2 regions of the Alkalihalophilus lindianensis genome follow, and region 2 is predicted to be linked to the other one. Evidence: riboswitches for the same ligand, from Rfam matches in the RefSeq annotation. Region 2 holds a riboswitch; the other holds the start of a gene.

Region 1 (11,856 bases), on a different contig from region 2:
ATGCAATTGCAATCACACCGCTATCTACTAGTGCTTTAGCAAGTTCAGGCTCTGCTGCTAAGTGTAGGTATGTGAATAGAATTAACCCTTTACGGAAGTAGCCATATTCAGAGCTAAGTGGTTCTTTAACTTTCATGACCATTTCAGCTTTTGCCCATACATCTTTCGCTTCTGGGATAATTGTAGCTCCTGCTGCTGTGTAATCAGTATCTTCAAATCCACTACCAATCCCAGCACCTTGCTCAATTAAGATCTCATGGCCACTTTTAGTTAATGCAACAACACCAGCTGGCGTAATTGCAACGCGGTTTTCGTTATTTTTAATTTCCTTTGGAATACCAATAATCATGTTTGTCGTCCTCCTAAAACGGATGTTTGTTATATCGTTAGTATAAATCCACAAAAGGAGGAACGCATTGTGTGTAAAGTTGAAAATGTAAACGTTTTTTTGTTCGATTTAACAAATCGTCTTAATCGTTTGTTAGCGTCCGCGAAAAAGCTTCATATCTAAATATAAGCCTAGCTTTTGCACCGGGTCCTTTAATTGTATATTGGCAATCTCTTGAATGCGTTTTAGTCGGTAATTTAACGTGTTTACATGGCAATGAAGCTCCTTGGCTGCTTCATTCATGTTCCCGTCTTTATTAAGAATCACATCTAACGTCTCTAATAAGTTAGTGCGATGCTCAAGATCATAAGTTTCGAGCTTTCTTATAGCAGGGTTGATAGAAATATCTTTGACTTGTTCATCTTGTTGCAAAATATCTATATAGCGAAAGATGCCAAGTTCATGATAAAAGGTAGCTGATTGTAACTCCTGATCAAAGCTTTGCTTTAGAGAAATCACCTTTGTCGCTTCATCATAACTTCTTTTAATCCATTCATAATTTTCATACGCATACCCACATCCTGACCAAATCTGAGAAATGCCAAAACGTTCCCTTATTTGCGTTTTAAATGTTTCAATGAAGTCTTTGGTCTCTTTCACAAAGTCATTTTGAATGTGTGAGGAGATCAGGAATACGACTTGATTTTCATCTAGTGTTTGAATGAGAATATTGATCTTTTGAGTTGTTTTGGCTACATATACTAGCTTTTTATAAAGTTCATCGCTCATAACATCAAAGCTGAACAAAATGACAGCAAGTGGTTTTTGAGGATTTATCCCAATTTTAGAGAGTTGTTCTGCGATCACTTGATGATTTCTTGCATCACCTGTGATCATTTGCCACAGCAATTCTTGATGATTCTTTTCTTTCTTTTTCTTTTGCATATTTAATTGTAGAAGTTGGTTTTTAGCTTTACTAGCAGCAAGCTTTAAGTCAGCAAGATCTTCTTTTGTAAGGGTGCGCCCCACTTCAAGTACCCAAATATATCCGAGCACTTCATTGTTTTTTCGGATAGAGACCGCGACACGATTACCAAGGCCAATATCGTGAATTTGTGGAATGACAAGTGGTTCATCGCTTTGGTTAAGGGTAGGGATTACGCCTTCTTTCCAAAAACGATTAATCACTTTCTCGGGTACGCGTCTGCCAATAATCGTCGAAATCCTAGCAGCATCTGTACCATCATCATGTGAACTGTATGCGAGTAAATGATGATTAGAATCCTCAATCGTTACCGGACATTGCAGGCGTTCACTAATCGCGTCAACAAATTCTTCTAACGAGTCAAATTGTCGATTAAATGATTGGTGATTTTTATCGGTCATAGGAAAACTCCTTATCTATAGTTAGGAAAATAGTCGTCAGTATTTTGTCGAAAATCACAAGTGAAGCGTTTTCAGTTTGTGTGCTCTCACAAACAAAAGCTTGCATTGCCATGTTAGAATAACATATACATTCTTATTATAATATATGAAAGCGTTATCTGTGGGGAGTGAAAGTTATGGACATCTTAGACATACTAGGAAAGATTAATAACGTATTATGGGGGCCTCCTAGTTTAATCTTATTATTTGGGACAGGCTTATTTTTAACCATCGCTTTAAAAGGGTTACAATTCCGTCGTCTCATTTATGCATTTAAGATTGGCTTTGGTAAAGAAGATAGTAAAGATGCAGCTGCTGAAGGGGATGTAAGTCATTTTAAAGCCTTGATGACTGCGCTTGCGGCTACAATCGGGAATGGTAATATTGCCGGGGTAGCTACAGCTATTACATTAGGTGGACCGGGAGCAATCTTTTGGATGTGGATTGTTGGTTTACTAGGTATGGCGACGAAGTACGGCGAGGCATTACTTGCGGTTAAATACCGTGTCAAGAATGATAATGGTGAGTATTCTAGTGGACCTATGTATTACATCGAGCGAGGGCTCGGTCGGAAGTTCAAATGGCTAGCCATTGCGTTTGCGGTATTCGGTGCATTTGCCGCTTTAGGAATCGGAAACAGTGTACAATCTAATACCATTGCTGATGTAACGAGCAGCAGTTTCGGTATGGCTAATTGGGTAACTGGTTTAATTTTAATTGTACTCGTAAGTGTCATTATTTTTGGTGGAATTCAACGTATTAGTACAGTTGCTAGTTTCTTTGTGCCGATTATGGCTTTCCTTTATATGGGCGGTGCAACCTTAATTCTTATTTTAAATTACGATATGATCATTCCTGCTTTTGAACTAATTTTCTATTATGCCTTTAATCCTGTTGCTGCAGCTGGTGGTTTCCTTGGAGTAGTCGTATCTGAAGCAATTCGTAATGGGGTTGCTCGTGGGATCTTCTCTAATGAAGCAGGTCTTGGTACAGCAGCATTAATTGCAGGTAATGCACGTGCTGATCACCCAGTTAAACAAGCACTTGTAGCCATGACTGGTACATTTATTGTAACGATCATTGTTTGTACGATGACTGGTCTGACCCTTCTTATTACAGGCTTCTGGGATCCTTCTGGTGGCGTACTTTCAGGTGTCACTCATGATCCGTCTCTTGAAGGTGGGGCATTAACAAGTGCAGCATTTGGTTCAGTACTTGGTGCTGTAGGAGAATACATTGTCGCGTTCTCTGTTATTTTCTTCGGTTTCTCGACGATTGTTGGTTGGTATGTATACGGGGAAAAATGTTTTGAGTATCTTGCTGGATCAAGAGGAATTGCAGGATACCGTCTTGTTTATATCGCAGCTTGTGGTGTTGGTACAGTGGCAAACCTTGCAACTGTATGGGCTTTTGCGGATATGGCGAATGCCTTAATGATGATTCCAAACTTAATTGCTTTGTTATTACTGTGGAAAGTCATTGTAGCTGAAACGAATGATTACTTCAATAATTTCTACGAAGCTGCTAAAGCAGGTTCAGTGAAAAAAGCAAGCTAATACTTTTATTGGGAGGCTCTGTCGAGTAGACAGGGCCTTTTTTGTTGGAGGTAGTGGTGGGTAAGCTAGACAAGGACATACAAATATATTATTATCATTATATATAATGATAATAATAAAGTGGAGGGTACGACGTGTCCCGAAAAAAGGCTGATATCATGCTCCATCCAATCCGCATGAGAATTATTCAAGAGCTTCTTAAAACACCAAATCAAACGGTGCAACACCTGATCGATCATCTTGAGGATGTGCCGCAAGCAACGATGTATCGTCACCTGAAGCTTCTTTTAGATGCTGGACTTATTCATGTAGTGGAAACGAACAAAGTTAGAGGTACGGTCGAGAAGGTCTATGCGGTAGTGACCGATAATTTGACTATCTCTGATGAAGAAATAAAAGAGACTGCACCTGAAGAGTATTTAAAGTATTTTATGACGTACCAAGCGAACTTACTGAAAGAGTTTGAACGTTATGTCATGAGTGCGGAACCCCGATCATATAAAGAAGATGGGCTAGGTTTTTGGCAAGCAACGCTTCATTTAAGCGATGAGGAACTTTTAGAGTTTGGAGAAAAGGTAGGTCAGTTGATTCAAGAAGCAGTTGATAAGAAGCCGAATGAAAATAGACGTGCCAGAACATTGGCAACCATTTTGATACCGGAGGCGGAGTCATGAGTTCAAAAGAAGTTTCAATTGAACAAGGTGAGATCACGATCAGTGGAACAATCGACATACCTAGTAAAGGGCAACCGCATTATCCGGCTGTTCTGATCTTATCAGGATCAGGTTCAGCTGATCGAAATGGGAATGGCAAAGGAAAGCAAGTTTTTAATTTGTATAATTCTCTTTCCACTTTTTTTGTGGGAAATGGATGTCTCACTCTTCGCTATGATAAAAGGGGAGTGGGGAAGTCGACCGGAAGCTATATGGAAGCAGGGATGTGGGATTTAGTTGAGGATGCGAAGGCTGCGCTTCTTTTTTTGAAAAAACACCCACAGGTGGATCCAAAGCGTGTGTTCATCGTTGGTCACAGTGAGGGAGCCATGCTTGCGCCAGCAGTTATAGAAGATGAAAAGGTAGCAGGGTTAATCTTACTCGCTGGTGCATCTGAATCAATGGCTGAGGCCCTTTCCTATCAACGCCATCAAATGGTAAGAGGCTTACAAGATATCGAGGGGATAAGGGGCAAACTTCTGAACCTATTTAAAGTAGTAGAAAGAGTGGAAAAGCAGGGACCGAAATTTGATGAAAAGATGATGAGGGCAGATGCTGTAACGGCTCGTTTTCAAGGGGTTAAAGTAAATGCAAAATGGTTTCGCGAGCACTATCAATTTAATGTGCGAGAGTCATTGAAGAAAGTCGAGTGTCCCATCCTTGCCATTACAGGATCAAAAGATCTCCAAGTGATACCGGAGCGAGTGTTTGAAGTAGAGAAGCTAGTAGAGGGACAGGTAGAGGCGAAGATTATCCAAGGGATGAATCATATGCTTAGAGATCAAGAGGAGGATTATTCCATTCTTCAACTTAAAAAGGCATATAAAAAGACTGGAACAAAGCCCCTCTCAAAAGAGCTAACAAAGACGATGAGAGATTGGTTAAAGAACTATGTATAGGCGCTTGAAATTCGTTCTTATCAGTCTAGCTGTCCTTTTTCAACTGCTGACCATTCTTTTTGTTTTTATTAATATCACATGGGCTCTACTAGCGGTTGGAGGAAATGTAGCTAGTTTTCTAGCAGTGTTAATCGTTTTTATGCTGGAACGAAAAAAGGAGAAAGAGGAGGAAATTGATTATGAAAATAGTGACTACTGATTCAATTGCGGGATCTGAGATTATCGAAGTGATTGGCTACGTAAAAGGGGGAACGATTCAGACGAAGCATATAGGCCGTGATATTACAGCGGGGCTTAAAGGAATTGTCGGTGGTGAAATTAAAGGGTACAACGAGATGATGGATGAAGCCAGAAAGCTTGCGATCCATCGCATGGTAGAGGAGGCGACGAAAAAAGGAGCAAATGCAATTGTCGGAATGCGTCTCCAATCATCGACGGTTATGGGGTCTGCAGCAGAGATCATTGCTTATGGTACGGCCGTTAAAATTAAGGAATAAGAATGAAAGCCTTGATGCTAATATGCAACAGGGCTTTTAAAAATTTGATTGAAAGAAAAGTCTTGCATCTCAGCTATATTTCCGGTACGATTTCAATATATCGTAGCATTGGAAGTTTTATTCAACTATATATTGTATTACGAAATGTTGGTGCTGCTTAGCAGCTTAATAGGGAATCTGGTGAGAATCCAGAACTGTCCCCGCAACTGTAAGTGTGGATGAAATGAGGCAACCACTGTATAAGAGTGCTTAATAGGTGCTTATACGGGAAGGCTCAAAGTAAGGTGAAGCACAAGTCAGGAGACCTGCCACCATTTCTTAGTCAGCTATCTTCGGGGGATGAGAAGTGAGACGGCAGCGACTAGACAAGCGCTATTTTAAGTGACTGTCTACTGCTCGTTTAGTTTGCAACGACCAACGAAGCCGTTTTACGTCCTATCTCTCAAATTGAGGGGTAGGGCGTTTTTTTATTTGTTATCGAGATGAGGAGTGAGAGAAATGAAAGAATTAAAGATGATGAACAAGCAAGATACACAATTACAGCAACGTTTTCCGAATCTAGTAACAGAGGAGTGGTTAGAGGAAACATCTACATTAACATGGCAGCAACGCGCATTATCAGCATTAAATGAACTCTCCGTTGATCAACCGGATTGGACGTTTGTAGCGTCATTTTGCTATATCAATGATTTGAAAGAGCATATTGCCAAAGGGCGAGGAGAGGAAGTTGATTCTCTTCCATTAAGCTTCCCTGCCTATTTCAAACAGCAAATAGAAAATGGTATCTATGACAAACGTCTGGACTCCTATACTAGTGAGGAACTAAATCTACTAGCTCTTGTGATAGAACCAACTCGTGATGAAAAATTCACATATATTGGGATTAAAACATTAGCCGATCGTTATTTAGCTAAGAACTTTGAAGATCAAATTATCGAATTGCCACAGGAGCGTATGTTGGTCATTGCGATGATGTTGATGGTAGAAGAACCGCAAGATAAGCGGCTTGATTTAGTAAAAGAAGCCTATTGGGCGTTGTCTAACTTATATATGACAGTTGCCACACCGACACTTTGTAATGCTGGTAAAGTAGGTGGTCAGCTCTCGAGTTGTTTTATTGATACAGTCGATGATGACCTTCGCTCTATTTTTGATAGTTGTACAGATGCCGCAACCGTAAGTAAAAATGGTGGTGGACTTGGAATATATCTCGGTAAGATCCGGGCAAAAGGCTCGTCGATTAGAGGATTTAAGAATGTCTCGTCTGGAGTCATTCCTTGGATGAAGCAGCTTAACAATGTTGCGGTGAGTGTCGATCAGTTAGGGCAACGTCAAGGGGCAATTGCTGTGTACTTAGATGTTTGGCACAAGGACATATTTGCTTTTTTAGATGCCAAGTTAAATAACGGTGATGAACGTCAACGAACACATGACTTATTTACAGCTGTTACGATTCCTGATGTATTTATGGAAGCAGTTGAGAAGCGAGAGAATTGGTCTTTGTTTGACCCTCATGAGGTTCGAATTAAGATGGGATATTCTTTGGAAGATTTCTATGATGAAGCAAGAGGCGAAGGGGAGTTTCGACAAAAGTATGCTGAATGCTTAGCGAATTCTGAGCTCTCGCGGATAGAGGTTCCTGCTATAGAGATTATGAAACGTATCATGCTTTCTCAATTAGAAACAGGGAGCCCGTTTATGTTCTATCGTGATACGGCAAACCGATTAAATCCTAATCGCCATAAAGGGATGATTTACGGGTCTAATCTATGCACAGAGATCATGCAAAATATGAGTGCAACTACGGTCATTGAAGAAGAGCTAGAAGAAGATATGATTTCGATTAAAAAGAAGCCTGGTGACTATGTCGTATGTAATTTAAGCTCACTTTCACTTGGGACAGTGTTAGCGGATGAGGTCGTAGAGCGAGTGGTCACAATTCAAGTACGTATGCTAGATAATGTGATTGATTTAAACCAAATAGGAGTTAAACAAGCAGAGCAGACAAATAAAAAGTATCGAGCAATTGGATTAGGTACGTATGGATGGCATCATCATCTAGCAAAAAAGGGCATTATCTGGGAAAGTGATGAGGCTATTGAGGAAGTAGATCGTGTGTATGAGCGAATTAATAGAGCAGCCATAAAAGCGAGTGCACAGTTAGCACAAGAAAAAGGCGCGTATCCTCATTACGATGGCTCAGATTGGCAAAGTGGAGAGTATTTTAGAATGCGTGGGTATGAAAATGAGGATTGGAAAGAGGTTCGCTCAAAAGTATCTAGGTATGGGATGAGAAATGGTTATGTGATGGCGGTAGCACCAAATGCGACTACTTCACTGATCGCGGGCTCAACAGCTTCCATCGACCCGATCTTTTCAAAATACTACATCGAAGAAAAGAAAAATTATCGTATTCCAGTTGTAGCACCTGATCTTGATCCTACAACGACATGGTATTACAAGCCTGCACATGCCTTAGACCAGAAGTGGAGCATAAGACAGAATGGTGCGAGACAACGCCACGTTGATCAAGGCATCTCGTTTAATCTCTACGTACCAAGTACAGTGAAAGCAAAAGAGTTGCTTACTCTTCACTTGCTTGCTTGGAAAGAAGGGTTGAAGACAACCTACTATGTACGTTCGACATCAGTCTCAGTTGATGAATGTGAAAGTTGTTCAAGCTAATTATGAGGAGGAGAATCAATGAATCTAGAAAAGAGAAAGCTCTATGATCCCACAGCTCCTAATGCATCAACGGCGATCGTAAATGGAAAAAGCTCAAATGTCCTAAATTGGGATGATGTCCGTTTTAGTTGGGCATATCCCCTTTATAAAAATATGCTAGCAAATTTTTGGACGCCATTTGAAATCAATATGACTCATGATGCAAAGCAATTTAAAAACCTGACCGAGCCTGAACAAGAATCATTCAAGAAAATTATTGGTCTATTAGCTTTCTTAGATAGCGTACAAACTGATTATTCAATAAAAGTTGCTGATTACTTAACGGACTCGTCTCTTGTTGCCTTAATGAGTGTGTTGTCTTTTCAAGAGGTTGTTCATAATCAGAGCTATTCGTATGTGCTCTCCAGTCTTGTTCCAAAATCAACTCAAGATGAAATTTTTGATTACTGGAAATCTGATCCGATCTTGAGGGAACGAAACGAATTTATCGTAAATGGCTACGAAGAATTTATTCACAATCCCACTCCTGAAACGTTAGCCAAATCTATCGTCTATGATGTCATTTTAGAAGGAGTAAATTTCTACTCTGGCTTTGCCTTCTTCTATAATTTAGCTCGTCATCAAAAGATGGTCTCTACTTCTACAATGATTAACTACATTAACCGTGATGAGCAGCTTCATGTCTATTTGTTTACGAACTTATTTAAGGAGCTACAACATGAACACCCTGAATTGAAAACAGAAGAGATGGAGTGTTTTGTTAAGGAGGCTTTGATAGAGGCAACAGAGCTTGAGTTAAAGTGGTTCAAATACATTATTGGCGATCAGGTTGAAGGGGTGACTCCTGCAGATATGGAAGCATATTTAAAGTTCATTGCAAATAAAAGGGCAAAACAGCTTGGCTATGACCATATCTTTCCGCAGCACCGTACGAACAATTTGAAGTGGATTAAAGCATACGAGGATGTAAATGCAGCTAAAAGTGATTTCTTTGAACAAAAATCTCGTCAATACGCCAAGGTGTCAAGTGATAATGGCTTTGATGAACTTTAAGAAGGGAACAATCACTATAACGGCTGATCGTTTCCTCGTCGAAAAGGTGTTGCAGGAAGGGGCTTTTCACAAGAGTCTCAAACAATTTAGATTGCCTAACGAACAGCAGCAAGCGATGCTTCGGGCACTTCGAACTTTAGATGTTGATCTTGCACTAGCTTTCGATGGGGAAACAATCCTAGGGTATACAATGATTTTGCCACCAGAGGCAGATGAGCGCTGGTCGCAAATGGCTCAAATTAAAGTTCTAGGCGTAATTGAAGTGGCTATTCCTTTAAGAAATCAAGGACTAGCCAGTGCATTACTTACAAAAATACTTGGCGCGAGATCTTATGAAAAAGACATCCTAATCTCGCTTGAGTACCGCTGGCATTGGGATTTATCATCAGTAGAGGGGGATAGTAGCCTCTACAAGCAACTTCTTCAAAAGCTCCTAATGAAAGGGGGCTTTGAAGAGGTATTAACCAACGAACCAGACGTGATGGCCTATCAAGATAATTTTATGATGGCGAGGTTTGGGAGTGAGATTACAAGTGAAGAATATCTACGCTTTTTTGAGTTGGCTGGAGGTCCGACTACAAATTTATTAAGATGAGTTATCAAACTAAGGTTGCAATCTAACCCTATTGAAGTTAGAATTATTGAAATATTTAAAAAGGAGGGGTTGGATGCAAACACTTGAAAAAGTTGGTTTGTGGATGAGTAAGTATTTTGCTCTTATTATCATTTTATGTAGTTTTGTTGCGTTCTCTGTACCACAGTTATTTACGTGGATTGCCCCTCATATCACGCTGCTACTTGGTGTGATTATGTTTGGAATGGGTCTGACGATGAGGGCGGTCGACTTTAGTGTGATAGCGAAAAAGCCAATTCCAGTCGTGATTGGAGTTGTGGCGCAATTTTTAATCATGCCGCTTGTTGCCTATGCAATAGCTATATTACTGCAACTTCCACCTGAACTTGCAGTAGGTTTAATCCTTGTTGGAGCTTGCCCTGGAGGTACTGCGTCAAATGTAATGGTTTATTTAGCGAAAGGGGACTTGCCCGTTTCGGTGGCAATGACCTCGATTTCTACACTTTTAGCACCCTTATTAACACCAGCTATTCTTCTATTATTGGCTGGTCAATGGTTACCTGTTAATGCAGGGTCGATGTTCCAATCGATTATTCAAGTTATCATTATTCCAATTATACTTGGTTTACTAGTTAGAAAATTCTTCCCACGTGCTGTGGAAAGCGGAGTAAAGACATTGCCAATTATCTCGATTGTGGCGATCTTAGCGATTGTATTAGCTGTAGTCGGTGTAAACCAAGCAAATATCGCTCAAACTGGATTGCTCGTATTTCTAGCTGTCATGCTACATAATGGATTTGGGTTACTCTTGGGGTACGTAGCAGCGAGGGCTTGTGGGCTCGATGAAGCGAAGAGAAGAGCCATTTCAATTGAAGTAGGAATGCAGAACTCGGGATTAGGAGCATCACTAGCTGCAGCTCATTTTTCTCCATTAGCTGCACTTCCAAGCGCCATTTTCTCTGTTTGGCATAATGTATCAGGACCTGCCCTAGTATCCATTTGGTCTAGAAAAAATAAAGATCTTGAACCTTTACAAGCTGAAAAGAAAATTAGTTAATGAACGAAAGCTTCTTCCTACTAGTAAATACTAATAGGGAGAAGCTTTTTTGTTGAATGTGAGATAAATGATGTAGATCTCCCATTCCTTCTGTTGGGCGACAAGCAACCTGTTCTTTGATATAATGACGTTCAGAATCATGTGATTTAATATAGCTAATCCCTTTTTAATTTGTTGAAGGGAATGACATAGGAGTTGAAGATTCATGCTTGAATTTACAGAATGGAAGCATGTGTTTAAATTAGACCCAAATAAAGAGTTATCAGACGAAGATTTAGAAGCCATTTGTGAGTCAGGGACAGATGGCTTAATTATTGGTGGGACTGACGGAGTGACACTAGATAATACGTTACAGTTGCTTGCTCGTGTAAGGCGGTTTTCGGTTTCAGTGGCATTAGAAGTCTCCAATCTTGAATCAATTACACCAGGATTTGATTATTATTTCATTCCTTCGGTTTTGAATAGTCAAAAGATCGATTGGATCTCTGGCTTGCATCATCAGGCTATTAAGGAGTATGGCGCCATTATGAACTGGGATGAAATTGTGGTGGAAGGCTATTGCATCCTAAATCCTGAAGCTAAAGCAGCGGTTGTAACCGAAGCAAAAACAAATCTAAGTGATGAAGATGTCATTGCCTATGCAAGAATGGCAGAGCGTCTTTACCGGTTCCCGATCTTCTATTTGGAATACAGTGGAACATACGGGGATTCAAACTTGGTAAGAAAAGTGAAACATGTCCTAAAGGAGACGAAGCTTGTCTACGGGGGCGGAATTGAAACTCTTGAACAAGCACAAGAAATGGCAGAGGTAGCGGATGTAATTGTCGTAGGGAATATCATTTATGATAATTTAGAAGCTGCCTTAAAAACGGTAAAAGCTGTTCAATCATAAATTTGAGATTAGATTGCATCAAAGGTTGTAGAGCTGTAAACTAATAACAAGAACATTCGTTTGGTGGTGAAGGTATGCAAGAGAAAATAATAGAGAAGATGCTTTCAGGGTTAAATCCTGAACAAAGGCAAGCAACAACTCATACAGAAGGACCCTTATTACTTATGGCTGGTGCGG
Region 2 (11,856 bases):
CCTGCTTGGTGCCTCTCATTCCTTTTGTAACATATGCCGGTCGCACTTCTTGATCATTATGGTAGGTGGAGTAATGAAATTCATGACCTCTAGCTTTTTCATTTTTACCTAATAAGAAGTTACCTTCTTCTCCACTAATTTCTCGATAACCTAATGCAGCTAGTTTCATTTGCATTTTCACTTTCCCCGGAATAATGCCTACCATCGGAAACTCTAAATGACCTGTTGTTTCAATTGCTTCAGTCAAATACATAAAACCTCCACATTCCGCAAGAGTTGGTAATCCATTTCCAATCGCAACCCTTACAGAATCTTGAACATCTTTGTTTTGTGAAAGTTCCTTAGCATATTCTTCTGGAAAACCGCCTCCTAGATATAAACCATCAATATTTTCAGGTAATGGTTCATTTGATAGCGGTGAAAAATAAACCAACTTAGCTCCATAGGACTGCAAGAGTTCTAAGTTTTCTGGATAATAAAAATTAAAAGCAGCGTCTTTCGCAACTGCGATTCTTATATTCTCCTCTTTCTTTTTATTAAATATTGATTTTTTCTCACTTAAAGGTAGGTACGGGGCTTTTGATAGCTCAATAAGTTGATCGACATCCACGGTCTCTAGGATCAAGTCCCCTAATTTATTAAAAAATGGATCTAGCTCCCCTCTTTCAATAGAAGGAACCAGCCCTAAATGTCTTTCAGGGATTTTTATGTCAAGCTCTCGTTTTAAGTAACCGATTACTGGTACATCACATTCTTGTTCAATAGCCGTCTTTACAATCTTATAATGTCCTTCACTTCCGACTCTATTTGCAATAACACCGACAATGTTGGGTCCTTTAGCAAGCGCTTGAAAGCCTTTTACAATAGCGGCTGCACTTCTTGCCATACTTGCACAATTTACAACAAGTAAAACAGGACTCTCAATAATCATACTTATATCCGCTGTACTACCTTCATTATTCTTCGGATTCTTACCATCAAAAAAACCCATAACCCCTTCAATAATCGATATATCTGCTCCTTGACTTCCACGTGCAAAAATATCTAATACTGTGTCTTTTTCAAGCATCCAACTATCTAGATTTCTAGAAGTGCGATTCGTGACGGCAGTATGATAAGAAGGGTCAATATAATCAGGACCACATTTAAAGCCTTGTACCGTTAACCCTCTTTTTTTCAGTGCAGACATTAAGCCAATTGTTAATGTTGTCTTTCCAACGCCACTCCCTGTCCCTGCTATGACGATTCGATGATCCTTCATTCAAAACCCCTCCGCTAGTACGGAATTATAGCAACTGAAATCGTTACATTTCCTGATTTTTTCTTAATAAGAGAAAGCGTTTTTGCGCCACTGTATAACATAGCAGCTGGTTCACTAACACCATATGCACCTGTAAATTTGTATACTGTTTCAGAAGGGTCCTGAATTGACATGCGGTTTAATTCTTTTGCCGAATAACAAATAAATTCCCAGTTGTATTTATGAGCCACGGCAAGGAGACCTTCTTCGTCCTTTTTTAAATCGATTGAGCAAATTGCCTTGACACTTTTTATTGAAAATTTCAATTCATTTAGTGTTTGTTGGATAACTTGTTCAATTTCTTCGGTAGAGGTACCTCTATTACATCCAACTCCCAGAACAATGACCTTTGGCCGATATAAAACACCATTTTTAAGTATATCTTTTTCTGTGTTTTTTAAATTTCGGTGGGTCACAACTAATGCTGCTCTCGGTTTTGCTTTCATTGCATCCTCAATCGTCGAGTAAACCTTAATCGACTCAGGGAGGGGGTGTTTATAATGCCACCATTCCTTTTCACCTGACTCTTGAACCACTGCAACTTGTTCTTCATTCACAACTGAGGCGCTTACAGGTGTTAAGTTCTTAGCAGATTCCCACTCCCAACCAAATCGACTCCCAAATAAATCAACTGCAATCGTTTGTTGCACATCTGATGCTGTTGTAATGACAGGTTTAGCGTCAAGTATGTTAGCTACTTCCTTCGTTAATTCATTAGCCCCACCAAGATGCCCGGATAATACACTAATGACATGTTCACCTTTATCATCTATAACTAGGACAGCCGGATCCGTTTTTTTGTCTTTTAAAATTGGAGCAATCATTCGGACAACCGCGCCTAGGGAAACAATCATGATAATTCCTTTATATGATTGGAAAAGGGACGGTAACAAAAGGCGTACATTCCCTTCAAATAATTGGATGTGACGTCTATGTTCATCTCCTCTTTCAAATTTACTCATATAGAACAAATCTGATTGATGGAATTTTGAATTTAAGTCTCGAGCTAGTTCTACGCCATGTTTAGTGATCGCGACGATTGCAAAACTCCCTTTTCTATCAAGTTCTACCTTCTTTCCTTCCTCTAAAACGAGTGTCATGGCTTCACACCTTTTCGAAATCCATGAGTAAATTCTTTATCATATAGCTTTGATTTAAATTCCTTATCATGGATATTTTTATCTAATGCCCAACCAGCTAAAATCATAGCTTGTTTTCGAATCCCGTTTACACGCATATCCTCATCCAAGTGTTCCAGTGTAGAGCGAACAATTTTTTGGTCTGGCCAAGTTGCTTTATATACCACCCCTACTGGGGTATCCTTGCTCCAACCTGCAGTTAAAAACTCTTTTACAATTTTCTTCGTCAAAGTTGCACTTAAAAACAAAGCGACTGTACAATTATGCTTTGCTAAGTCGCTTAACTTCTCCGCTTCAGGAACAGGAGTTCGCCCTTCTGCACGAGTAAGGATAACGGTTTGAGTTAAATCAGGAATCGTTAACTCAGCACCTAGTGCAGCTGCAGAAGCAAAGACTGAGCTAACACCGGGGATAATTTCTATACTTACTTCTTGCTTATTCAAAATGGATATTTGTTCCATTATCGCACCATAAACTGCGGGATCCCCCGTATGAACACGCACAACTCGCTTTCCTTCTTTCAGGCGCTCAACCATTACTTGCACCATTTCTTCAAGATGCATCCCAGCCGTTTTAATAATTTCTGCTTCTGAGTTTGCTTGTTCTATTAAAGCTTCACTAACAAGTGAATCAGCATACAAAACAACATCTGCCTCTTTCAGTTTTTTTAAGCCCTTTACTGTTATAAGGTCTGGGTCTCCAGGTCCTGCTCCAATAATTGTTATCTGCATTATTTTCTCACCACCATTAGAGTTAAATATTCTAGTTCAGCTCGGTCTAGTTCGTGAATATCCCAAACGATTTCTTCATCAGAAGTTACCTTTGTCACAACTGAGGCTTTATCTAGCAAATCTAGCTCGCTTAATACTTCAAGCATTAAATCTATAACTTTAGCTACTTTAATAAAAACGACACAATCGTTTTCAATAAGAACTTTTTTCATTGCTTCATAGTCAGCCCTCGCTGGTACTATAGCTACATGATCATCCCCTTCAGCTAAGGCTATACCAAGTCTTGAAGCAGCACCATTAACTGAGGATATGCCTGGAACTGTTTGGATTTTCACTTCAGGATGACGCATTTTCACTAGTTTCATCATGTGGATAAATGTACTGTATAAAAGAGGATCCCCTTCTGTAACAAAGGCCACATCCTTCCCCATTTTAAGGTGCTCCCACACTTGATCAACTGTATTGGACCATTCACGCTCTAAAATAGTAGGATCTTTTGTCATCGGAAATACAAGACCTAGCATTTCTTTTTCTTCTGGTTTTATGTAAACATCAATAATTCGATGAGCATAGCTTTTGCTACCCTTTCTTTTTTTCGGATACGCAACGACATCTGACTCTTTGAGCTTGCGAAATGCTTTAATTGTGAGTAATTCCGGATCTCCTGGACCGACTCCTAAACCATACAAAGTTCCAGTCATTATGATTCTCCTTTCTTATGTTGAGCTGTGATTATATATATAGGGTTTAAAGCATCAAAACGTGTTAAATTTAAAATCGGTTTGCTCCTTGAAATTTGAGCAAGTGTAATCGTTGTCTCAAGTCCGTTTCGCTTAAACCCTTCTACTGCTTGCATTAAGTTTTCTATCGTAACGGCATTTAAAACAATTCTTCCACCTTCTTTTAAGCGAGAACAACAGGCCTCTAAAATATCCCCCATATTTCCTGCCGTTCCTCCAATGAAGACTGCATCTGGGTCAGGGAATGTATGTAAGTGATCTGGTGCTTTCCCATGAATAGCAATAAAATCCGTTCGAAATTTAACTTGATTTAAATAACAGTTTTCTAAATCATGTTCGTTCTTTTCAATGGCATATACTTGTCCTTTTTTTGCAATGAGACAGGCTTCAATTGCAACTGAGCCAGTACATGTACCGATGTCCCATATAATGCTATTCTCGTTTAGATTTAACGCCATAAGACTAAGACTTCTAATTTCCTTTTTCGTAAGCAGTCCTTTTTCAGGTTTCCTTTGATGGAATTCATCATCCTCAATGCCAAAACTCCAGGTTTTAACTGCCTCTACCTTTTTAAGAATTACCACATTAAGAGGAGAAAACTCCATTTTTTCCATCTCTACAAGTTCATAGTAGCCACAACGTTCGTTTTCTCCCCCAAGATTTTCAGCAACAAATGCACGGTATTCGTTTACTTCGTATGACCGCATGTAGCGGGCGATTTCCGCAGGGGTGTTTTTTTCATCTGTTAAAAGTACTATTTTTTCCCTACCATTTATTCGTTGGACCAAGCCTTGGATACTTCTTCCATGAACACTCGTTACATAAGCATCCTGCCACCCTTCATTCATGCGGGCAAATGCAAGTTGAATTGAGCTCAAATATGGATAGATTTCAATATCTAATTTTTTTCCTAAATAGCTGCCAATCCCATAAAACAATGGATCTCCAGAGGCTAATATAACCACCTTCCGTGATTCCTTATGTAAATCATCTACAAGCTCTTTTAGTCCTCCCTTAATCACCCTTTTTTCTCCAGGATAATCACTAAATGATTTTAGTAGTCTTTCTCCACCTACTAATAAATCACTTTCGTAAATGTATTTTTCATAGAGAGGAAGGAGACCTTGTTTTCCTTCATCACCTATTCCAATGACCTTAATCTTATGCTCTATCATCTTTTCCTGCCTTCCCAAGAAATGTACCCTTCATCGAGTACAAACTTGTTTCAATCAAGATTCCACCTCGCACCTCTTTTAACCCTGCGGTGCAGCAATAGTTACAGAGAATGGTAAAGAAATCATCATAGCCATTTGTAAGCATTAAATCACCTACTTGTGAAGCTGTATTCGCTCCCCTCACTTCTTCAATTAAACTTTGATCCGTTACCCCGGCTTCACATGCCACACTCGTTAAAAAGTTGAAATCAACAGGTGCGCTTTTGGAGTGAACCATCATCACACCCTGAGCAACTTTTGAAAATTTTCCCATCATTCCCACAAGTGAGACCTTTTTTACACCTTGCTTTTTGCATTGTTTTAAAGTAAAGCCAACAAAATCCCCCATTTCAATAAAGGCTTCTTCCGGAAGTTCTGGATATTGTTGAATGCCATACTTTTCGCTCCTTCCTCCTGTAGAAATCACGACATGTTCACACCCACTTGCCCTAGCAACACTTACCGCTTGAACAATACTTGCCATATAAGCGGAACTAGAAAAAGGAATCACGGTCCCCCTTGTCCCAAGAATTGATATGCCACCAATGATTCCAAGACGTTTGTTTAACGTTTTTTCCGCCATCTTTTCTCCAGCAGGTACTGAAATGATAATTGTAATCCCCTTTTTGATTCCATATAATTGAAGGATCTCTTCAGCAGTTTCACAAATCATTTTTCTAGGCACTGGATTAATTGCTGCTTCTCCTACTGGCACAGGGAGGCCTTCTTTCGTGACACGCCCAACTCCAACTCCTCCGTCTAAATGAATTCCAGGTTTCAAAGACCAGCAAACTTTTGCCTGAATCAAGGCACCATGCGTGGCATCTGGGTCATCCCCTGCATCTTTAATCGTTTCTGCTTCAGCAAAATCAGAACCAATGTGACATTTTTCCATCTCGAAGGTGGCAAATTTCCCAATTGGCAAGTAAATTGTAGATTCTAGTTGCTCTTCTCGTGTGATGAGAGCAACTAGTGCTGCCTTTGTTGTAGCTGTAGCACACGCCCCAGTTGTATAACCAGAACGCATCTCTTTCTTATCTTTCTTCTTTACTTTCGCTTCCATTTTTATGCCTTTTCAGCTAAGAGGGATATTGCATTCAAAGCCGCAACTGTAACCGTACTACCGCCTTTTCTACCAACATTTGTAATGAAAGGCACATCCAGCTTTGCTAATTCTTCCTTTGATTCAGGTGCTGATACAAACCCAACCGGAAGACCAATTACTAAACTAGGCTTTGCATACCCTTCCTTAATCAATCGAATTAACTCAAGTAATGCAGTAGGTGCATTTCCAATTGCAAAAATGCCCCCCTCAAATTGTTGAATTGCTTTTCTTACAGAAATGATTGCGCGAGTTGTATTTAACCTTTTTGCTTCTTTCATTACATCTTCATCCGAAATATAAACGTTCACACTTCCCCCATGTTTTTCAATCCTTCCTTTGCTAACCCCGCTTACAATCATTTGAACATCCGCATAGACTTGTTCACCATTCCTAATGGCTTTGATCCCTGCTTGTATTGCTTTTTCATGAATAAGCATGCTATGACCAAGTTCAAAATCGGCTGAGGCATGAACGACTCGTTGCACAATTTTATATTGCTCTTCTGTAAACGAATGCTCACCAAATTCTTCGTCAATCATATTGAAGCTCATGCCTTCAATCTCCTGTGGCTGTACTGTTAAAGGTTTAAAATCTGTAAGAAAGTCCATTTTATTTTCCTCCGTTCGTTATTATCTCTCTACTAATAAATTTTTGATATGTGCTAACACACCGGAAAAATCTGAGTAAAGATTTTTATAATCAACTTTTGGTCTTTTAATCATAATTGTTTCAATACCAAGCTCTATTGCTGCTTCAACTTTCTCATCGACTGATCCAACTTTTCCACTTTCCTTTGTAATCATTGTGGTTACACCATATTGCTGATAAAGGACTTTATTAAACTCCTTTGTAAAAGGTCCTTGAATAGCTACAATATCTTTTTGTGGAAAACCTAATCGTTCACACTTTTCCATATTATCTTTGCGAGGAAGCATCCGAGCAATTACCCGAATATCAGGTTGATGCAACAGTATCTCGGTAAAGATTTGAAGAGTTTTGCTTCCAGTCGTTAGCATAATGACTCCTTTTTTTTCAAAAGCTTGTTGTGCTGCAATAGCATAGCTATCCACCTTTGTGATACCTTTACCGTCATGAGATTGTTTTTCACGTTCATATCGAATATAAGAAATTCCAGCTTCAGTTGCAGCGTTTAACGCATTCAGACTTGCTTCTTCTGCAAATGGATGACTGGCATCAACAATGGCTTGAAATCTTTGTTTTTTGATCATCCTTACAAAATCTTCTTTTTTTAATCGTCCAACATAAACATCAAGTCCAGCCTTTTTCAATTCGATCGCTGCATTATCCGTAACAACTGTTGTAACCAAAGAATGTCCTTCATTCTTAAGTAATATTGCTAATTCTCTTGCATCACTTGTGCCAGCTAAAAAGAGAATCATAGCTTCTAAACCTCTTGGTGTTGGTGGTCATGATGATGGTCGTGATCATGGTCATGGTCATGATCGTGATGATGGTGGTGATCAATATGTTCCATCGCCTCGATTCGGTACTGACACGTATCGCAGTTCATTTTAACCTCACCTTGGAGTGCCTCTTCAATTCGATCTTTAATAATCGTTTGTAATTTCCTATGAAAACCAAAATAGCCTGCTAGTTTAAATTCAATGCCTGAATACTCCTGTTCAAACTCTTCAACCATCGTTTCTAGGCGTTTGATTAATATGCCTGTAAATAAGAAATATGGTAAGATAACGATTTTTTTGGCCCCCAGTTTAATACATCGTTCAACACCTTCTTTAATAAGTGGATCAGTTACTCCCATAAAGGCAGGTTCTACTAACTTATAATCGAGCTTTTCCCACAGCAAGCGAGTAATTTTATACAAATCACCATTAGCATCCGGGTCACTACCACCTCGACCTAATAAAAGTATTGCTGTACTAGGGTCCGCATTTGCTAAATTTTCCCCTACTTCCACTAGGCGATCTTTACAGATTTCCATTGTTTCCTCGTGGATGCCAAAAGGTCTTCCATAAATGAATTGCACTTGAGGATATTTCTTTTTTGCCTCATCAATTGCGGCTGGGATATGAATTTTTGAGTGCCCAGCAGCGAGTAGCATAAGCGGAATTACAAACACGCTTTGTGCCCCTTTTTCTACACATGATTGAATGCCTTGTTCTATTGTTGGTTTGGCAAATTCTAAATAACAAGTTTCAATTAATAGACTTGGATCTAACTGAGTAGATAGTTCCTCTATCATTTTCCTAACTTGTTCATTTCCTTCAGGATCTCTACTTCCATGTCCTACTAGTAAAATTGCTCTCATTTTATTCTCCCCTTATGATTATTAATCTCCGCATGGAGCCGGCTCAATTTCAATTTTGGGTGTCATGTCTTTGTATGTATAATTTCGAATCTTGCCAACACGTTTAAAGTACTTAAACAAGCGTTCGTTAGGGTGACCCTTTTCTTTATATTCATATATAATCTTTTCAATAACATCCACGATTTGATCAGGCTCAATGCCTTCGGCTACCGGTTGACCAGCATGAGCAGTACGCCCAACTGTCTTTGCACCTAAAAACAGATCAAATTTTCCTTTTCTAAAAATTACACCAATGTCATCATTCACTGCTCCATAACAAGCCATCCCACAACCATTAAACCCAACTTTCAGCTCTTTTGGCAGTTCAAGTCCACTAAGCTTTTCATGGATCTCTTCTGCGTAAGTAATGGAATCTTTTTTCTCACCATCACAGAAATCACAAGCTTTCAGTTGAAAAACATCTCCAAGTGGTTCAAGAATAAATCCTGCCTCTGTTAGTTTTTCTGTAATAATTTCAGGCTGAGAGGTCGGGATTCGCAAATGGATTTGATGATGTGGTGTATATTCCATTTTCCCTTCATCTCCAACAACTTCTGCCAAAGTAATCATTTGTTTGGGAGTAAAATGCTTATTGGCTACTCCAGGACTTATTGCAAACTCAAATACAGAGACAACGGGATGATGAACCGTCGTTGTATGTTGAATTTTATTAGAATCACCTCTTACTTTATTCAAAGCCTCCAAAGCTAACTCTAAAGAAGTCTCTTCAGGTACTAATTCTTCCGTTGTTGCGGAAACTTCTATTTCTCGTTCGCCATCTTTTTTTCCTTGATGGAGTGCCCAAGGTTCATTTTCGTTTCGTAAGCGTTCATGAGGTTTTAAACGTTGTTCTGTTGTATCTAACGTATATTTCCTTTGATATCCTCTAGGAGTAATCATTTTTTCATCATAAAGAAAAGTAGATGAATTCCCTATGACAACTGTTGTAAGCATTCCAATATCATGATCTAACATATTTTCAAGATCTGTGATCACTACATGTTGACGTTCACGAAAAGCACTTTTCACTAGACCGACTGGCGTTTGGGGCGATCGGTATTCGAGGAGGATTCTCTGAGCTTCTTGAATCTGTCTTGTTCTTCGTCCACTTTTAGGATTGTATAAACTAATAACAAAATCTGCTTGTGCTGCCGCATCAATTCTTTTTTCAATGAGTGTCCATGGAGTAAGGTGATCACTTAAACTTATCGTACATGCATCGTGCATAATCGGGGCACCTAATAAAGAGGCACAAGAGTTACTCGCAGAAACTCCTGGTATTACTTCTACACTCACACCAGTTGCTTCTGACCATCCTTTTTCAATTAGCACCTCATAGACGAGTCCAGCCATCCCGTAGACCCCAGCATCTCCACTAGAAATAACCGCTACTGTTTTTCCTTCTTCAGCAAGGCGAACAGCTGCTTGGGCACGACTTACTTCTTCTGACATTCCTGTGCTAATAATCTCTTGATCTGTTAATAACCCTTTAATGAGATCGACATATGTTTTATATCCAATGATGCAGTGACTCTCTTGAATTGCAGTTAGTGCCCTATTTGTCATATGATCAAAACTACCAGGCCCGAATCCAATAACCAGTAATTTACCTAGCACTTTACATCCCTCCTTATATCCAACAAGCTAAACATCCGTATTTAATCATCAAATGTAAGCCGTTTCATCTAACTCTTTGCTCCTTCCAATTCAACTTTAGATATACCCTTAATACATTTATCTGTGTTGATTGCTTTCATTTCATCATTATCAAAGCTGTAAATTAGAGAATCTTTCAAGTTAACTGTTGAATCTTGATGACTCTTTATAAGAGACCTCCCTACTTCACTTGAAGTAACTGAATACCAGTTTCCTTCAGGGTAGACAACAACCACACATGCATCTTTACAACGTCCATTACACCTAGTTCTCGATGTATGAATTTGTTGATCTAGTTCCCTAATTTTAATCTCATCTCGTATCGCTAACGTAATTTCTTCACCTTCTTTTCGCATACAACTTGAGCCATTACAAATCAATACATGCTTTTTTGTACCATTCAAATTCCAAGTAGTCATATCCTCACTCCTAATTTCAAAAAAATAAAAATACACCCCTAGGTAGAGGTGCATTAAACGCCATACTTATAATAAGCAGCATCTATTACACTTCTCTACCTATGACCCGTAGGTATTGAAGAAAAAAAATCAAGGCAGGTTTCCTGACTTGGGTTCATCATTTCATTGTGTCTTCCCGAATTACCAGTGACCTTCATACAATGAAACTTCCCCTTACAGTGGCGGGACCGTGACGGATTTACACCGTGCTTCCCTTTTAAGCATAACGAAAAATTATGCACCTTGTTTTAACTTGTGATAGAAAATAAAAAAACCTTAGCTTCATTTTCGAAGTTAAGGTAGGTAGGCATGTCCAAAGTAGAGTTCTACTTACAAGAACTCTAATATGATCATCCCACATCCTCCCTCCGAAGATTGGATACAATATTAAAAGCAGGTTTCCTGGCTTGTGTCTAAATCTTACTCATGTCCCTTCCTAGAGTAGAATACTCCAGTGGTTTGACATTTTCATCAACACTTACAGTAGCGGGGGCTGCATCAGACTTTAACTGATTTCCCTATTATCCCAAAACAATATCTTGGGCACTTTTAATATACTGTCTATTAAACTATGATTTATTATATATGGCAACCATTATTTTAATTCATCTGTTTTTTTAAAAAGTTAAAAATTTATTATTATTTTTCTTTTTTACTTTGAAACTTGTATATTCTTATACTATATAAAATTTTAAGAGGTGAAGAAAATGACAACAGCTATATTAGTGATTGATATTCAAAATGACTATTTCCCAAATGGAAAGATGGCTTTAACAAACCCTGAGCAAGCAGCACAAAATACGGCTAAACTGCTTTCACACTTCAGAGAAACAGGCGCACCAGTCTTTCATGTACAGCATATCACAGAAGGTGAAGTCGTTCCTTTTTTCCATCCAAATACAGAAGGTGTCGAAATTCATGAGTCAGTACGCCCAATAGAAGGCGAGACAGTCATTGAAAAACATATGCCGAATAGCTTCTTCAATACAAACTTAAATGAAAAACTACAAGAGCAAGGGGTTAAAGAATTAATCGTTTGCGGTATGATGTCTCATATGTGTATTGATGCAACAGTACGTGCAGCAGTTGAACAAGGATATACATGCCAAGTGATTGAAGATGCTTGTGCAAACACAACATTACAAATTGAAGATAAAATCATTCCCGCTGATCATGTTCATTAC

The links. A riboswitch is a leader RNA that binds a small molecule or an ion and turns the genes downstream of it on or off. The one in region 2 is predicted to bind cobalamin.
Region 1: it holds a riboswitch for cobalamin, as region 2 does, so the genes downstream of both, RYX56_RS15125 (ribonucleoside-diphosphate reductase subunit alpha) here and RYX56_RS12630 ((2Fe-2S) ferredoxin domain-containing protein) in region 2, are expected to answer to the same signal.

The regions. Positions count from the first base shown of each region.
Region 1 covers NZ_JAWJBA010000005.1:27,864-39,719, forward strand. The annotation lists gene ald (alanine dehydrogenase) at 1-349, opposite strand, end outside; gene RYX56_RS15095 (PucR family transcriptional regulator) at 482-1,714, opposite strand; gene RYX56_RS15100 (alanine/glycine:cation symporter family protein) at 1,891-3,309, shown strand; gene RYX56_RS15105 (helix-turn-helix domain-containing protein) at 3,444-3,983, shown strand; gene RYX56_RS15110 (alpha/beta hydrolase family protein) at 3,980-4,921, shown strand; gene RYX56_RS15115 (hypothetical protein) at 4,926-5,120, shown strand; gene RYX56_RS15120 (YbjQ family protein) at 5,101-5,418, shown strand; cobalamin riboswitch at 5,550-5,745, shown strand; gene RYX56_RS15125 (ribonucleoside-diphosphate reductase subunit alpha) at 5,932-8,103, shown strand; gene RYX56_RS15130 (ribonucleotide-diphosphate reductase subunit beta) at 8,122-9,156, shown strand; gene RYX56_RS15135 (hypothetical protein) at 9,137-9,751, shown strand; gene RYX56_RS15140 (bile acid:sodium symporter family protein) at 9,825-10,787, shown strand; gene pcrB (heptaprenylglyceryl phosphate synthase) at 10,993-11,679, shown strand; gene pcrA (DNA helicase PcrA) at 11,754-11,856, shown strand, end outside.
Region 2 covers NZ_JAWJBA010000004.1:12,780-24,635, reverse strand. The annotation lists gene RYX56_RS12680 (cobyrinic acid a,c-diamide synthase CobB) at 1-1,261, opposite strand, end outside; gene RYX56_RS12675 (cobalt-precorrin 5A hydrolase) at 1,276-2,400, opposite strand; gene cobM (precorrin-4 C(11)-methyltransferase) at 2,397-3,170, opposite strand; gene cobI (precorrin-2 C(20)-methyltransferase) at 3,170-3,871, opposite strand; gene cbiE (precorrin-6y C5,15-methyltransferase (decarboxylating) subunit CbiE) at 3,871-5,082, opposite strand; gene RYX56_RS12655 (cobalt-precorrin-5B (C(1))-methyltransferase) at 5,072-6,187, opposite strand; gene RYX56_RS12650 (precorrin-8X methylmutase) at 6,190-6,837, opposite strand; gene cobK (precorrin-6A reductase) at 6,859-7,629, opposite strand; gene RYX56_RS12640 (sirohydrochlorin chelatase) at 7,635-8,519, opposite strand; gene cobJ (precorrin-3B C(17)-methyltransferase) at 8,541-10,124, opposite strand; gene RYX56_RS12630 ((2Fe-2S) ferredoxin domain-containing protein) at 10,244-10,633, opposite strand; cobalamin riboswitch at 10,750-10,933, opposite strand; cobalamin riboswitch at 11,048-11,238, opposite strand; gene RYX56_RS12625 (cysteine hydrolase family protein) at 11,380-11,856, shown strand, end outside.